One region of the Rhizobium sp. SJZ105 genome, then DNA from elsewhere that is predicted to be linked to it. Evidence: predicted binding sites of a transcription regulator. Region 1 holds the regulator's gene; each other region holds the start of a gene.
What was found. The regulator LexA, encoded in region 1, represses DNA repair genes until DNA is damaged. The targets are predictions, from matches to a motif close to TGTTCNNNNTGTGTTCNG.

Region 1 (4,202 bases):
GCGTTTTCCGGAAAGCGAAGTGCGGTTCGCCTTGTCGAAAGAGGACTTGTAGACAAGCCCTATTCCCAGCTTGTCGCAAAGCTCCTTCAGGACGCCAGCGATCATGAAGGCATGTTCGCGGCTTTCCATCTGGCACGGACCGGCAATCAGCGAAAACCGCTCGGTATTCGAGAAGGAAACCTTGCTGGCGCCGTCGCCGGCAGTGACTTTAAGATTGTTCGTAACGCTCATCATTTTTCCTCGAAGGCGAAGGCAACGCCCTGACCGGGTGCCGCGGGCACCACCAGACGGCCGTCCGCTTTTGCGCAGGACACGCCATTAGCAGCAAGCACCGCCTCTGTCACGGCAAGATCGTGTGAAGAAAAGACGATGCCCGCGCCGCGCAATCCGCCTTCGTTGCCATCCTGAGCATTCAGGGTCTGCCCGCCGAAAGGCGGTTTTCCGGTCAATCTGATGCTGGCATTGCCGGTCGCGAAAACCATATCACCGCCCGGAGACCATTTGCCTTCACAGCCAAACACCGTCTCGATCAGGCCCGCCACCTTCGCATCGCCGCCGGTAAACAGGACGATTTCACTGAGGCCGGTGACACCATTGGCGTGGCGCTCCAGCATGGTGCGATCGCCCGGAAGGGCTTGAAGCCGTTGACAACTGAACAAAAAGAAATCCGCGGCCGCCCCGCTTGCCGCAAAAGCCAGCCGGAACGCCGCCTCGCCTTGCGAGCCATCCGGCATCCGAACAGGCCGCGAAAACTCGAAAACATCGCCCGCCGAAAGGCCGGCTGCCCGAAACCGCTCATGGTCAACCAAGGCGTCTTCAGTCTTGGCAACAAGAGCCGAAAAACCCTCCTGCCCGTCCCGTTGCCGGAAGGCCACATCCCTGCCGGTGAATACATCACCCCTCTCTATTGAGGCATTATATTTAGCCGGATCAGCAATTGCGAGCGGCTCCAGATAGGTGCCATCGGCGAAAAATACGCAGGCATTTTGGGTGCCGAAAGGATGCAGAGCCTCCGGCGCAACCGTAAAGCCAAGACTGACGAGGCGCTTCACGGCGACGCCTATGACTTCCACGGGCAAAACGAGATGGTCGACGCTATAGGGTTTCGTCATGAAAATGTATCCTGCTGGCCTTCCGCTCGGAGCATGCCGGGACGGGTTTGACCGCACAAAAGCACAATTGCGTGCTATGAGGCAAATCATCACAGCAACGGATGGCACCTTCACGAAATTTTAGGGGATTGCAGAACACATATGGAACATATAGTGTTCGTTCTGTATTTGTTTCGCGACTTCCACTACGATTCTAAAGGGTGTTTTCCTCATGCTCACGCGCAAACAGCAGGAATTGCTTCTCTTCATTCATGAACGAATGAAAGAGTCCGGCGTGCCGCCCTCCTTCGATGAAATGAAGGACGCACTCGATCTTGCTTCGAAATCCGGCATCCACCGCCTGATAACCGCTCTCGAAGAGCGCGGGTTCATTCGTCGGCTACCGAATAGAGCTCGGGCGCTGGAAGTCATCAAGCTGCCCGAGGCTTATACGCCGGGTGCAAGGCCGCAGCGCGGCTTTTCGCCGAGCATTATCGAAGGCAGCCTTGGCAAGCCCAAGACGCCGGAACCGGCCCCTGCCCCCAAGACGCCGGCCAACGATCTGGGCGGGGCTGTCACCGTGCCGGTCATGGGCCGCATCGCTGCGGGCGTGCCGATTTCCGCCATCCAGAACAACACCCATGATGTGGCCGTGCCAGTAGACATGCTTGGCACGGGCGAACATTACGCTCTTGAGGTCAAGGGTGATTCGATGATCGAGGCCGGCATTTTCGACGGCGACACAGTCATCATCCGCAACGGCAACACCGCCAATCCCGGGGACATCGTTGTGGCTCTGGTGGATGACGAGGAAGCCACGCTGAAGCGCTTCCGCCGCAAGGGTGCCTCCATTGCGCTCGAGGCGGCAAACCCAGCCTATGAGACCCGTATTTTCGGGCCCGACCGGGTGAAAATTCAGGGCAAGCTGGTGGGGCTGATCCGCCGCTACCATTGATCTTATCGAACCGAACGTGCTCACTTTACATTAGGCGTCATCGTGAAGATGGCGCCTATATATGGTTTGGCTGTTTCCAAACGTGGCGTGCTTTAGCGGGTGCACGAGGATATGCGCCATTCAGCCTATGCGCGTTGCCCTTTCCAAACTAAGTTCCTGCTCCATAAAGATGCTTCGGTTTCGCTACAGGCGTGGTGGCGAATGGGCTGCTCGCTGTAATTGTCGAAGCGATCCCATCCGCTGTTTTTTAGCGACGTTGTTCTGTCGTGTTGCGCAGTCAGATTTTAGTAGTCACCAAAGGGTGACTTATCGCAAGCCGCGCTCTCAGTGACCCCACATCACCATTCATCAACGGCGTTTATGGGAGCCATGGATAATTTTCGATATTCCGTGAACGCTTGGCAGGTGTAGAAATACGCGTCATATCCGGGAGATACGCGATGTACGATCTTTATATAGCCAACAAGAACTATTCTTCATGGTCGCTGCGGCCGTGGGTATTGATGCGCACGCTCGGTATCGCCTTTGATGAAAAGCTCATTCCGTTCGGCGAAGGCGTCTCCTTCTCCTCCTTTTCGCCGACGGGCAAGGTGCCCTGCCTGGTCGACGAGGGTATGACGGTTTGGGAAACGCTTTCGATCGTCGAATATCTTGCCGAAAGACACCAGGGTGTCTGGGCAAGCGACAAGCATGCGAGGGCCTGGTCGCGTTCGGCCGCAAGTGAGATGCATGCCGGCTTTTCCTCGCTGCGCAATCTCTATCCCATGTCGGTGGGCATTCGGGTCAAACCCAGGGGCGGCGATGCCGGGCTTAAAGCCGATATAAAGCGGATCGATGCGTTGTGGAGCGAGGGTCTCACAAAATTCGGCGGGCCATATCTCGCCGGTCAAAAGTTCACGGCGGTCGATGCTTTCTTCTGCCCGGTTGCATTCCGTTTCCAGACCTATGGCAGCGCGGATCTTTCGCCAGCAGCGAAAGCCTATTGCGACCGGCTGCTCGCCCTGCCTGCCATGCAAGAATGGTACGAGGCCGGTTTGAAGGAGAGCTGGCGCGACGCTGGTCATGAAGAGGAAGTTGGCGAGATCGGCGAATTGACTGAAGATTTGCGCGCCAAGGCCCGATGATCCATGCTGGCGGCTGTCATTGCGACGCCGCCAGCAGCCGGATGATGGGCTGCGGCAGATCACGGTCGAAACGTCCGCTTTTCCAGTCGTAATAACGGTGCTGGCTCCAGGGCCTGTCCGTTCCGGCGATTGCGGCGCGCAGCCCGCTCGCCACACCCTCCTCCCTCTTGTTAGCAAAATCTATTTCCACAGAACCGAGACGCCGCAAGATGTCACGGCTGAGCAGGAGTGCACCCGAGCGGCACTGCGAAAAAGAGGTTCTGCGGGAAACAACGACGATATCGGCAATATCGCAGGCTTTTCCGGCGAAGCGGCCATCGTCCAGAACGACGATCCACTCTCCGCTTGCGGCGCTCGCTACGCACCATATGTCTTTCCTGCAGGTGAAGACGCCAACTTTGGCGTCTTTGAGCGCCGCCGTCATCTCGCGTACCACCACAGCCATGTCTTCGGGCGACAGTTTCGATCTCGAGTCAGAACCAGCAGTATTTGCCATGCTCTCACCATTTATAAAATCTGGCGGCACGGTTTTTTCCGGCAGCAGCAGCGCCCTTTGCCACTGGCCGTAAACGAAGCCCTGCGGACGGGCTTTTGTGGTTGAGACCTTGCCGTCCTCCACGAGTGCCACCAATTCGCCGTCCTCGTGAATCAATAGATCCGGTAGATCACGATAGGCCGTAACTGCCGACACGCCGAAGGCGAAGAGCAGAAACGGGATGCCAAGAAGCGCAAGCCGGCTGCGCAGCAATGTCAGCAGCAGGAAACCCACCGAAGCCAAACCGACAAACCAGCCATGCGGACGCCCAGTCGCTGCGCTGCCGCCCCAGGAGGCCACCTCGTTTGCAACCTCGATGACGAGTGCCATGCCATAACCCATGATCTTCAGGAACGGCGCGTCGAGCCCGAAGGGCATCAGCAGCATTGCGATAAGAGCGAATGGCATGACGATCAGCGACATGAGCGGCATCGCAGCCAGATTGGCGAACAGTCCATAGGTGGTGACACGGTGAAAATGTTCGGCTGAATAGATCG
Region 2 (4,202 bases), 110 kb from region 1:
CACGCGGCCGACGTCGCGCAATGCCGCGCGCGCCTGCAACGAACCGAAGGTAATGATCTGCGCCACCTGCTCGCGGCCATATTTGCGCTGCACGTAGCGGATCACCTCTTCGCGGCGGTCCTGGCAGAAGTCGATATCGAAGTCGGGCATCGACACGCGTTCGGGATTGAGGAAGCGTTCGAACAGCAGCGAGAAGCGCAGAGGATCGACATCGGTGATGGTCAGCGCATAGGCCACGAGCGAGCCTGCACCCGATCCGCGGCCGGGGCCGACTGGAATATCCTGCTGCTTGGCCCATTTGATGAAGTCCGCAACGATCAGGAAGTAACCGGGAAAACCCATGCGTTCGATAACGCCAAGCTCGAAATCCAGCCTGTCGCGATATTCCTGCTCTGTGTAGCCAGGTGCCATGCCGAGGGCCGCAAGGCGAAGATCAAGACCTTCGACGGCCTGACGGCGAAGCTCTTCGGCCTCTGCCCGTTGCGCCGCTTCGGGATCGTCGCTGGCACCGGTGAAGCGCGGCAGGATCGGCCCACGCTTCTTCAGCACATAAGAACACCGCATTGCGATTTCGACGGTGTTTTCCAGTGCCTCCGGAAGGTCGGCAAACAGCTCCGCCATCTCCTCACGGCTTTTCATATAATGGTCGGGGGTCAGGCGGAACCGGCTGTCATCCGAAACGATGGCGTTATGCGCCACCGCCATCAATGCATCATGCGCCTCATAATCGGCCCTCGAAGGGAAGAAGGCCTCGTTGGTGGCGACCAGCGGAATATCATGTTCATAAGCAAGTCCAATCATACGCCGCTCATGGACGCGGTCGAAACCGGACTGACGCTGCAATTCGATATAAAGCTTGTCACCGAAGAGTGATTTCAGCGCCAGCAGGCGTTCTCTCGCCTGCGCCGTATGCCCTTCCTTCAGAGCCATATCCACCGGACCACCGGAGGCACCCGTCAGAACGATCAGCCCGGCATTGGAGGCCTCCTCCAGCCATGCACGGGTAATATGCACGGACTGGCCACCGCTTTCGCCCTCCAGATAGGCGCGGCTGATAAGGTCCACCAGCCGCTCGTACCCTCCGGCATCAGCCGCGAGCAGCACGATGGCTGGAAGCTTGGCAAGGTGGCTGTTGTGATTGCGGCGATCATCCACCGCATCCTGCATGTCGATCGACACCTGACAGCCGATAATCGGCTGCAAGCCCTCATCACGCGCCTTTTCGGAAAACTCCAGCGCGACGAAAAGATTGTTGGTGTCGGTAATGGCTATGGCCGGCTGGCCGTCTGCAACGGCCTTGGACATGATTTTCTTGAGGGGTAAAGCCCCCTCAAGCAGGGAGTAAGCGGAGTGAACCCGCAGATGGACGAAACCGGGTGTTTTCAGCGTTTCGCCAGAGGTCTCTCCACGCGTAACCGTCTCGCCCATATCGTCATCCTGTCATTCTGAATCGAGGGGGCGATTTTCCGATTTTCGGCCTTCAAAGTCCACCGCCTTTCGGCGTCTATACAGGCTTCTGCGCCGGTGTGCCCTTCACAGGGCAGTGAGGATCACCGAAAAGCTGGCGACGAACACAGCGATGGAGGCGAAAGCGGCAACGTCACGGATGAAATCAGTCATTGGTCTCTCCTTACTCGTTATGTTCTAACTTTGTTCTCATTTTGTTCGATTGTCAACAGGCTTTTATTGATAGTCTCCTTGCTAACGCGGCAGAATCGGCTGCGGTTCCACCTTCGTGAATGGCAAGCCACTGACTCCAAAGCAAAAAAACCCGGAGGCAAAAACACCTCCGGGTTCGTGAAAATTCAATTGTGGAAGGACGAGTGGCTTCGCGGGAAACCTGAACGTAGACAGACTCAGCCGCAGAAAAGATCGCAAAGGCGGCGCTATGGTCGCCTTACTGCATCACGATCAGAAGTCTACGATCTTGCCGTCTGCAAGCGTCACGCGGCGGTCCATGCGGTTGGCAAGCTCGTGATTATGGGTGGCGATCAGTGCGGCAAGGCCGGACTGGCGCACCAGCGCTTCCAGCGCATCGAACACGTAATGCGCGGTCTCGGGATCGAGATTGCCGGTCGGCTCGTCGGCGAGAAGCAGGAGCGGTGCGTTGGCAACGGCACGCGCGATCGCCACACGTTGCTGTTCACCGCCGGAAAGCTCAGCAGGGCGATGTTCGCCGCGATGGCCGACCCGCATGTAATCGAGCAGCGCGCTCGCACGCTTGCGGGCCTCGCCCTGCGTCAAACCGGCGATGAGCTGCGGCATCATCACATTCTCCACCGCCGTGAACTCCGGCAGCAGATGATGGAACTGGTAGACAAAACCGATGTCGCTGCGGCGGATCGCCGTGCGCTTTTCATCCGGCAGACCATTGCAGGGCGCGTCATTGATGAAGACCTCGCCAGCATCCGGATGCTCGAGAAGCCCGGCGAGATGCAGCAGCGTGGATTTTCCGGTGCCCGAGGGGGCAACAAGCGCCACCATCTCACCACTCTTCAACTCGAAATCGGCCTTGCGCAGAATGGAGAGCGACGTCTCGCCCTGACCATAGGTCCTCTCGACGCCGGCAAGCCGCAGCACTGATTTTTTTGCCATATTGTGAAGCGGTCCTTATTCGTAACGCAGGGCCTGCACCGGATCGAGCTTGGAAGCCCGCCATGCCGGAAAGATGGTTGCCAGGAAAGAAAGCGTCAGCGCCATGATGACGACGGTAATGGTCTCGCTGATATCCATTTCGGCCGGAAGCTGGCTGAGGAAATAGAGCTGCGGATCAAACAGCACCGTGCCCGATACCCAGGAGAAGAACTGCCGGATGGATTCCACATTGAGGCAGACGATGACGCCAAGTGCCACACCGGCGAATGTGCCGACGGTACCGATGGCAGCTCCCGTCATGAAGAAGATACGCATGACGGCGCCGGAACTGGCGCCCATGGTGCGCAGAATGGCGATATCGCTGCCCTTGTCCTTCACTAGCATGATGAGGCCGGAAATGATGTTGAGCGCCGCTACCAGAACGATGAGCGTCAGTATCATGAACATCACGTTTCTTTCCACCTGCAGGGCGGAAAAGAAGGTCTGGTTGCGCTGTCTCCAGTCGGTGATATAGATCTGCCGCTCAGCTGCCTGCTCCACCAGCGGGCGGATGCCGTCTACATTGTCGGGGCGACTGACGTAAAGCTCGATTGATTGCACCAGGCCTTCGGCATTGAAATAAAGCTGGGCTTCGGACAGCGGCATATAGATCATCGACGCATCATATTCCGACATGCCGATCTCGAAGACGCCCGAAATCTTGTAGGATTTGACGCGCGGGTTGACACCCATCGGCGTCACATCGCCTTCAGGCGAAATGAGGGTGATATCGTCGCCCGCCGTCACGCCAAGCTGTGCGGCAAGCCTTGAGCCAACCAGAACCCCGTCGCCCGCCATGAAGCCGACGAGATCGCCGGTTTTGACGTTGGTGGCGACTTCCTTGATCTTGTCGATATCGTCCTGGCGAACGCCGCGCACGAGCGCACCGGAGCCGGCGCCACCGCGACCGGAGGCCAATGTCTGCCCCTCTACCAGCGGCAGGGCCATCGTCACGCCCGGAATGGCGGAGAACTTCTTCGCCAGCTCATCGTAATTGTTGAAGGGCTGGTCGATCGGCTGGACGATCATATGGCCGTTGATGCCGAGAATGCGCGAAATCAGCTCGGTGCGAAAACCGTTCATGACAGCCATGACGATGATAAGCGTCGCGACGCCCAGCATGATGCCGACGAAGGAAAAGCCGGCGATGACGGATATGAACGCTTCCTTGCGCCGCGACCGCAGATAGCGCCAGGCCACCATGCGCTCGAAAGCAGAAAACGGCCGGGCGGTCCTTTCCCGGGCGGAAGGAGCCGCACCCTTGTCAGCCTCGGCTTTTGCCATGTCGTCTCCCTGATCTGAACTTGAAAGGCCGGTTTTCACAAAAAACCGACCCCTGATCTTGATCTCATAAAGCTGGAGCGGATTTCAGGCGAAAACCGCTCGTCACTTTCACCATTTCGCGCTTAGCCAAGCACCCTGTTCATTGCCGCTTCGATTGTGACGGTTTCACGGTCGCCGGTCTTGCGATCCTTCACCTCGACTTCACCGTTCGCTGCCGAACGTGGGCCGACGATGATCTGCATCGGCACGCCGATCAGGTCAGCAGTCGCGAACTTCTGGCCCGC
Region 3 (4,202 bases), on a different contig from region 1:
GGTTGCCGAGAATATCGACAAGCGGCGTGACATCGACAACCTGCTCCTCGATGAGTGACGACGCGACCTGCCGCTCCTCCAGCGGCTCTGCCATGATGGCGACCAGCACCAGGCGTTCGATTCCAAAGCCGGGGTCGATTTTCTCGATGCGATCGCACAACAGCTTCGACAGCCGAGCGGGATCGCGCACCGGTTTTGCCAATCCGGCTCGAATGCACTGGCGGGTGTTGTCGACACGGTGGATGACAAGATCAGAACGCCTCACGCCAAGGCCGCACTCTTGCAGTTTGGATGTCAGTTCGCCAACCAGTCGGCGTACATATTTGGCGATTGTCTCCGCGGCGCCGATTGGCTCCTGAAAGTTCTTCGCGGCTTCGACCAGCTCTGGGGTCCGTAGAGGTTCGATGGGTTCTGCCATCCGCCCGAACAGTTGGTCCAGCCGCCTACCGACCTCCGGGCCGTATCGCAGCGTCAAGGGCGCGCGTGGCATCGCGGAGAGTTCCCCGACCGTCTCGACGCCCATCACCCGCAAACCGTGGATCGTGTCCGGGGCGAGCCGGAGACAGTGGATGGGCAGTCGCGTGACTGCTTTCGCCACGCCGCCTAGCGAAACAACGGTCGTCTCCGCCGACGTCAGGCGGGTGATCGCATGCGCTGCTCCCCAGGTATCGGCGACGGCGGCACGTGCGGTCAGACCCCGTCCTCTTAATCCGTTGACCAACCCGGAGATCAGCAGATCTTCGCCGCCCTGCAGGTGGTCGGCGCCCTCCGTGTCCATGACGATACCGTCCACGCCGTCGACGGCGACGACAGGGCTGTATTGCCACAGCGCCCAAAGCGCCAGGCGCTCAAGGGCAGCGGCGTCGGCGGACGGATCGGCATTGATCATCGTTAGATTGGCAACGATCGCTTGGGCTTTACTCACGGGCATGCCGAGCTTGAGGCCGAGTTTGCGCGCGGCGGTATCGGCAGCCGAGACCCAGCGTTTGGAGCCTGATTTCGAGATGACGACGAGAGGCTGTTCAGCTGGCACGGTTCCCTCTCCATGCCGTCGTATCCGGTCTGTCGACAGAGTGGGGAAGTAGACACACACGACCCTTGGCATCACAGGCTCCTAATTCAAACTCAGCACACTCGCCTGCTTTCACGCGCATCAATTCCGCCAGCCATCGCGCCCGCCCGACGCCCGCGACTGGCAACGCCTCCGACGGGAGCACACTCACTCTCCAGCGGGTGGTGGAGGCCGTCGGGTTGCCGAAATCCGACGCCTCCGTCTGCCGACGCCACCTGCGGACAACAAGCCCCATGGTTCCGGTCTTCTCGGCAGCCAGTTGCAGCCGCCGAGATGCCACCATCGGCAATCGAACGAGTTCCCCGACCACTGCAGCCAATCCGCCGAAGGAAAGCCCCTCTTCCATCGAAGCCAGCACATCCTCCTCCTTGTCACCCTCGCAAAAGATCACCCGGTCGGGATGTAGGCCGGCCTGGGCGATAGCGGGGAAAAACAGATCGGGTCTCGTGAGGCACCATAGGACCTTGCCCTTCGAGCGCGCGGCAATTCCGGCGGCAAACAATGCCGCTGCGGCTCCATCGACCGTGCCGGCGCCGCCGCCTGCTATCTCGTGAAGAGCGCCATAGGATAGCCCGCCTCCCGGTAGATGCTCGTCCATCTCGCGAACGCCGAAGGGCAGCACGATGGCTTTCTTTGCCGCACTGCCCTCCAGGTGGGCGATGCGGTCTCTCAGTTCCTCGATGACCCGAGGATTATGGGCGCGCGACATCGTTCACGGACCTCCTCAGCTCGCGTTGCAAGGGACTCCATGCCCCTCAAAATATGGAGGTTCTCTTTTTGTTCCGTTGCCGGAAAAGAGTCAAGCGGGCGTCCAGAGGATAAATTAGGGCTGGCTGAAACACCGACACGCGAATCACCAAGCGAATCAGTGACCTAACCGCCCAGCTCCAAGTATCTGCTGGGGCTCTTTTTTTTTCGCGTTTTGCGCAGGACCTAAAACATGCCGCTGCCCAAGTAGGGTCCAAAACGAAAAAGCCTGCCGCGGGAGGAGGTGCGGCAGGCTTTTCGAAAATACCCGAACAGCACTGGGAGGAGGAGTGTTGCCGTTCCAGCAAACGCCCTTGGGAGGAGGAGTAGGACGTCCGCACATCTAACCGACGCGGGAGGAGGTGCATCAGTTCGATAACGGGATCATACCGGTCTTCCGCGCCTATTAAATAGACATCGCTGCAGCGCAGTCATGCGAGGAATGCAGGTCAGCGGCGGGGCGGAGAGAGCAGCAAGGCATATAACCGTTCGGAACAAAACGACATTCTGTTGCTTTTTGCTTGGTGAGGTCGCGTGTCGTGTCAACCGGACGTGACAGGGATGACGAACGCGATGGTTTTTCCGGTTTCTCGTCGCGGCCAACGAAACGGCAGTCGAGCGTCCAACCTGTCCGGCCCGTGCCTCATCCCGTCTTCATCCGAGGCGGGAGGCGGATTTGTACCGGGGACTGCCATGGCCAGCGATAAGCTCTCGACCTACAAACAGAAGCGCGATTTTCAGAAGACGCAGGAGCCGAGCGGCGCTGCGAAACTGAAGGCGTCGAACCGCAGGCGCTTCGTCATTCAGAAACACGACGCCACGCGGCTGCATTATGACTTGCGGCTCGAACTCGATGGCGTCTTCAAGTCGTGGGCGGTGACGAAGGGGCCATCACTCGATCCGCACGACAAGCGTTTGGCTGTCGAGGTCGAGGACCATCCGTTGGACTACGGCGACTTCGAAGGCACGATCCCAAAGGGCCAATATGGCGGCGGCACGGTGATGTTGTGGGATCGCGGCTACTGGGAGTCGGAAGGCAACAAGACGCCCGAACAGGCGCTGGCCAAGGGTGATTTCAAGTTTACGCTCGAAGGTGAGCGGCTGCATGGCAGTTTCGTGCTGGTGCGGATGCGCCACGATCGCGACGGCGGCAAGCGCACAAATTGGCTGCTGATCAAGCATCACGACGATTTCTCGGTCGAGCAAAATGGCGCGGCTGTCCTTGAAGACAACGCAACCTCCGTCGCCTCCGGCCGAACCATGGAGGCGGTCGCCGCCGGCAAGGGCAGGAAGCCAAAACCGTTCATGGTGCAGAGCGGCGACGTTCAGGCGGATGCCGTTTGGGACAGCAATCATGGACTGGCGGCGGAGGAACGTGCCGCGGATACGACGACAAAGCGAAAGCCAGCACCGAAAAAGCCGGCAAAGTCCGCGATGCCGGAGTTCATTGCGCCGCAGCTTTGCGAAACGCTCGAACGCCCGCCTTCAGGTGATGGTTGGATCCACGAGATCAAGTTCGACGGCTACCGCATTCAGACGCGCATCGAAAACGGCGAGGTGACGCTGAAGACCCGCAAGGGCCTGGACTGGACGGCCAAGTATCCGGCGATTGCGACATCGGCGGCAAACTTGCCTGATGCCATCATCGACGGGGAGATCTGCGCGCTCGATGAAAACGGCGCGCCGGATTTCGCAGCACTTCAGGCCGCACTGTCGGAAGGCAAGACCGACGAACTGGTCTACTTCGTCTTCGATTTGCTGTTCGAGGGCAATGAGGATCTGCGACAACTGCCGTTGACCGAACGCAAGGAACGTCTGCAGACACTGCTTGATGATGCCGGCGAGGACCCACGCCTGCGTTTCGTCGAACATTTCGAAACCGGTGGCGACGCCGTTCTCAGATCGGCGTGCAAGCTGTCGCTGGAAGGCATCGTCTCGAAACAGGCCGACGCGCCCTATCAATCGGGCCGTACCGAGAGCTGGGCGAAGTCCAAGTGCCGCGCTGGCCATGAAGTCGTCATCGGCGCCTATGCCAAGACCAACGGTAAGTTCCGCTCCCTGTTGGTCGGTGTCTTCAGGGGTGATCACTTCGTCTATGTCGGCCGGGTTGGAACCGGCTTCGGTGCCAAAACGGTCGATACGATCTTGCCAAGACTCCGCGAGATCGAAGCCGCTAAATCACCGTTTACCGGAATTGGCGCGCCGAAGAAGGATCCCAACATCGTCTGGGTCAAACCCGAACTGGTCGCCGAAATCCAGTTCGCCGGCTGGACAGCGGACGGACTGGTGCGTCAGGCGGCGTTCAAGGGTTTGCGCGAAGACAAGCCTGCGGCCGAAGTCGAGGCGGAAAAACCGGCATCGCCGGCAAAGACCGACACGCCGA
Region 4 (4,202 bases), on a different contig from region 1:
TCGGCAGCAGAACATTCCAGCCGCAGCACGGTGGACAGGCCGCAACCCCTTCGTTGCCCGGTATTTAAGGTTGTCTAGTGCCTTTATTCAAGGGCAGCCTTGCGTTACCAACAAGGCAGTTGTGGATGCGCGCGCAATTTTGTGACCGGCCGGCGGCATATTGTTGCGAATCCTGCGCCTGGTAGTACAAGGAAGTTCTCCGGCTTAACGAGGAACCTCTCCGTGACCAGCGTCGAACTCGATGCCATCGATCTGAAAATCCTGCGCGAATTGCAGCGCGACGGGCGCATGACCAACGTGGAGCTGGCCGAACGGGTCGGTATTTCCGCGCCGCCGTGCCTCAGGCGCGTCCGCAAGCTGGAAGAAGCCGACGTGATCGAGGGTTATCACGCCATGTTGAACGCGCCGAAGCTCGGTTTCGATCTGGTTGCCTTCTGCATGGTCGGCCTCAAACGCCAGTCGGACAGCAATCTGAAAGCCTTTGCAGCGGCGACGGCCGGATGGTCGCTGGTGCGCCAGGCCTGGATGGTATCCGGCGAAAGCGATTTCCTTCTGCATTGCATCGCCAGAAACCTGACCGAGTTTCAGGATTTCGTCATCGAGGTTCTGACAGCGGACGAAAACGTCGACACCGTGCGCACCATGCTCACCATCCGTCAGGTCAAGCGCGTCGGTCTGGTGGAAATTTGATCGGCGGACCTTTGAGTGATTGCGCCGGCGCTTACCCGCGCCGCAACGCGTCATAGATCGTGCCGAGGCTCGTCGCCTCTTTTTCCAGCGGAAATGCAGTGCGCACATGCGAAAGTCCGGCACGGGCATGGTCCCTGGCGAGAGCAGGATCGGCAAGATAGGTTTTAATGGCATCCCGCAGGGACGCGTAGTCGCCGGCCTCAACGACCATGCCGGTCTCGCCCTTGACGATCATTTCCTCATAAGCGCCGGCATTGCTGGCAACGACAGCCGTCTCGGAAGCCATTGCTTCCAGTGGTGTCAGGCCAAAGCCCTCGTTGCGTGACGGTGCGACATAGAGGGTTAGCCGCCGATACCAGGGCTTGATGTCGTCCACCTCGCCCTGAAACGCTATGCGGTCCGCAAGACCGGCTGCTGCGACATCGGCCATGAGCTTGTCGGCGAAGGCCTTGTGCTCTGCGGTCACGCGGCCGGAGATGACGGCCGTCCATTCGGGATAGTCGGGCAGAAGTTCGATCATGGCGCGCACGAAAAGGTCTGTTCCCTTCTGGTGGCGCACCCGTCCGAAACATCCGATGAGAAATTGCCCCGGCAGGCCGGTCGAAGCGATCGTATCCTCCGGGCCGGTTGCGGGATGAAACAGCTCGGTATCGACGCCATGCATGACGACGCTGTGTGGTACTTCCAGAAACGAGCCTGAGCGGCCGCTTGTCGCGACGACCGCATCCATTTTTGAAATCAGAAAGCGGGTATAGGCGGAATGTCGCCTTTGCGCCGCCGAGGTGAACATCAGCTTCACCTTCATGCGCAGCACGTCACGCATGAGAATGCCCGGCAACATTTCGAGATTGCGGCGGGCGTGCCATATGCGCGGACCGCTGAGCGGGCCGTTTTGCCAGAGCCGCCACAGATCACGGAAGCGAACATGTGGCAGATGCTGCGGCAGGCCCGGGCCGATGACGCCCACTTTCTGACCCAGCCGGTTTTGTACCGGAATAAGCTGCACGATGGTGGAGGTAACGCCGGAGAGCCTGCGCTTGAAGTTCGGCGCAAGCACCTGCACATCTTTCAGACTGGCGTGGGACAAGATGGGCTTCCGTCTTTGCGGCTAAGGCAGGATGTTCAGTTCAGGATATCAATGCAATGCGCCCGAGGGGCGCATTGCATGAAAGGGCAGATCAGCCCCACTGTACGGCGAGAATCTCGTAACCCTTGGCGCCGCCCGGTGCGTTGACTTCGATGCTGTCACCGACTTCCTTGCCGATGAGGGCGCGGGCGATGGGCGAGGAAATGGAAATGCGTCCAGCCTTCACATCGGCTTCCTGGTCGCCAACGATCTGATAGATTCTCTCCTCGTCGCTATCCTCGTCGATAAGCTTGACGGTGGCGCCGAACTTGATCTTGGAACCGGACATCTTGGAAAGGTCGATGACTTCCGCGCGTGCGGTCAAGTCTTCGAGTTCAGTGATGCGGCCTTCGTTATGGCTCTGGGCTTCCTTGGCAGCGTGGTATTCGGCATTTTCCGAAAGGTCGCCATGGGCGCGCGCCTCCGCAATTGCCTCGATGATACGGGGACGCTCCTCCTGCTGGCGAAAGCGCAGCTCCTCCTGCAGCTTGATGAATCCACCGTGCGTCATCGGTACTTTTTCTACCATTTTTTTATCCTTCGCAGTCCTGTCGCTTTACTTGCAGACACAAAAAGAAACAGGTTCCGGAGGGGAACTCCGGAACCATGCCAAAATCATAACTAAGCCGACTATATCAGAAGACGACAACGAAATGCCAGCAAATTTGAGACGGGCATTTTCTTGCATTCGTTCAGGGCTTTAACAGATGAGATTGACATTTTTCAATAGAACATATAGTGAACATAACCATGAAGAAGTCAATCAGGCAACGGCTAGCCATTCTTTCCGATGCGGCCAAATACGATGCGTCCTGTGCCTCCAGCGGCACGACGAAACGCAGCTCTGCTGCATCCGGCGGACTTGGCTCCACGGAGGGGTCGGGCATATGCCATGCCTATGCGCCGGACGGGCGCTGCATTTCGCTCCTGAAGATTTTGCTCACCAATTTCTGTATCTATGATTGCGCCTATTGCATCAATCGTTCTTCGAGCAATGTCGAGCGGGCGCGGTTTACTGCCGAGGAGGTGGTGTGGCTGACGCTGGAGTTCTATCGGCGCAACTATATCGAGGGGCTGTTTCTCTCTTCCGGCATTATCCGCTCTTCCGATCATACGATGGAAGAGATGGTGCGGGTGGCGCGGGAACTGCGCGTCACGCATGGCTTTCGCGGCTACATCCATCTGAAATCCATTCCCGAAGCATCGCCAAAGCTTATTGAGGAAGCGGGGCTTTACGCCGACCGGCTGTCGATCAACATCGAATTGCCGACTGATAGCGGCGTCAGCCGTTTTGCGCCGGAAAAGCAGCCCGCCAATATTCGCCGCTCGATGGCTGATATCCGCCTGAAGATCGAGGAGGCGGGGGAGCCGACTGTCAGGACGCGAAAGACCAAACGTTTTGCGCCTGCCGGACAGAGCACGCAGATGATCGTTGGGGCGGATGGGGCTGATGACAGCACCATTCTGTCCACCAGCGCCCGGCTTTATGGCAGCTATGGTTTGCGGCGCGTCTATTATTCGGCTTTCAGCCCCATTCCGGATTCGTCGAAGAACCTGCCGCTCATCAAGCCGCCTTTGATGCGGGAACACAGGCTTTATCAGGCCGACTGGCTTTATCGTTTTTATGGGTTCGACATTGGTGAAATAACCGCGATCGGCGGTAACGGAATGCTCGATCTAGATATAGATCCAAAGCTTGCCTGGGCGCTGAAAAATCGCGACCGTTTTCCAGTGGACGTGAACGTGGCGGATCGCGAAATATTGCTGCGCGTGCCCGGCTTCGGTACCAAGACGGTCGCCTCGATCCTGTCTTCACGCCGGTTTCGCCGATTGCGGCTGGAGGATATCGCCCGCTTCGGCGTTTCCCTGAAAAAGGTGAAGGCCTTCATCGTTGCCGACGGCTGGACGCCGGGCAAGCTGACCGAACGGCCGGATTTGCGAGCGATGTTTGCTCCGCAGCCCGAACAATTATCGCTGCTGTGATGTACGGCCCGGTTCTGGAAGGGCGGGGCGATTTCGGCGAGTGGCGTGATGCGGCGCGCGCGGCTCTCGCCGCCAATGTGCCGCCGGAGGCGATTGACTGGCGGTTGCGGGATGAGAAAGGCGGGCTTCTCGATTTTGCCGGAGAGCCTTTGCCGGCGGCCCGTGCGGATGACGTGCAGGTGTCCGTTCCAGCCTCCTTCGTGACGTTGGCGCAAGCGATTATCTGTCATAGCGATCCGGGTCGTTTCGCACTGCTTTACCGGTTGCTGTGGCGGCTGAAGCGGGATCGCGCCCTGTTGCAGTTCAAGTCCGATGCGGATGTTTCCGAAGCCCGGCAGCTTGAAAAATCGGTCCGCCGCGATTGTCACAAGATGACGGCCTTTGTTCGCTTCAAGGAATTATC

Region 2: a site for LexA is predicted at 1,641-1,658, ahead of dnaE (DNA polymerase III subunit alpha). Genes of this name have one in related genera too.
Region 3: a site for LexA is predicted at 1,840-1,857, ahead of FB593_RS23850 (ImuA family protein). Genes of this name have one in related genera too.
Region 4: a site for LexA is predicted at 2,544-2,561, ahead of FB593_RS13965 (putative DNA modification/repair radical SAM protein). Genes of this name have one in related genera too.

Annotation. Positions count from the first base shown of each region.
Region 1 is NZ_VIUP01000001.1:525,081-529,282, forward strand. Features, by position in the region: gene kdsA (3-deoxy-8-phosphooctulonate synthase) at 1-231, opposite strand, end outside; gene FB593_RS02670 (VOC family protein) at 231-1,112, opposite strand; gene lexA (transcriptional repressor LexA) at 1,324-2,046, shown strand; gene FB593_RS02680 (glutathione S-transferase family protein) at 2,487-3,170, shown strand; gene FB593_RS02685 (ComEC/Rec2 family competence protein) at 3,187-4,202, opposite strand, start outside.
Region 2 is NZ_VIUP01000001.1:631,203-635,404, forward strand. Features, by position in the region: gene dnaE (DNA polymerase III subunit alpha) at 1-1,428, opposite strand, end outside; gene FB593_RS03170 (ABC transporter ATP-binding protein) at 1,912-2,595, opposite strand; gene FB593_RS03175 (lipoprotein-releasing ABC transporter permease subunit) at 2,611-3,918, opposite strand; gene proS (proline--tRNA ligase) at 4,041-4,202, opposite strand, start outside.
Region 3 is NZ_VIUP01000012.1:52,845-57,046, reverse strand. Features, by position in the region: gene FB593_RS23855 (DNA polymerase Y family protein) at 1-1,105, opposite strand, end outside; gene FB593_RS23850 (ImuA family protein) at 1,023-1,781, opposite strand; gene ligD (DNA ligase D) at 2,513-4,202, shown strand, end outside.
Region 4 is NZ_VIUP01000003.1:381,888-386,089, forward strand. Features, by position in the region: gene FB593_RS13950 (Lrp/AsnC family transcriptional regulator) at 223-690, shown strand; gene FB593_RS13955 (glycosyltransferase family 4 protein) at 722-1,777, opposite strand; gene greA (transcription elongation factor GreA) at 1,869-2,345, opposite strand; gene FB593_RS13965 (putative DNA modification/repair radical SAM protein) at 2,567-3,799, shown strand; gene FB593_RS13970 (UdgX family uracil-DNA binding protein) at 3,799-4,202, shown strand, end outside.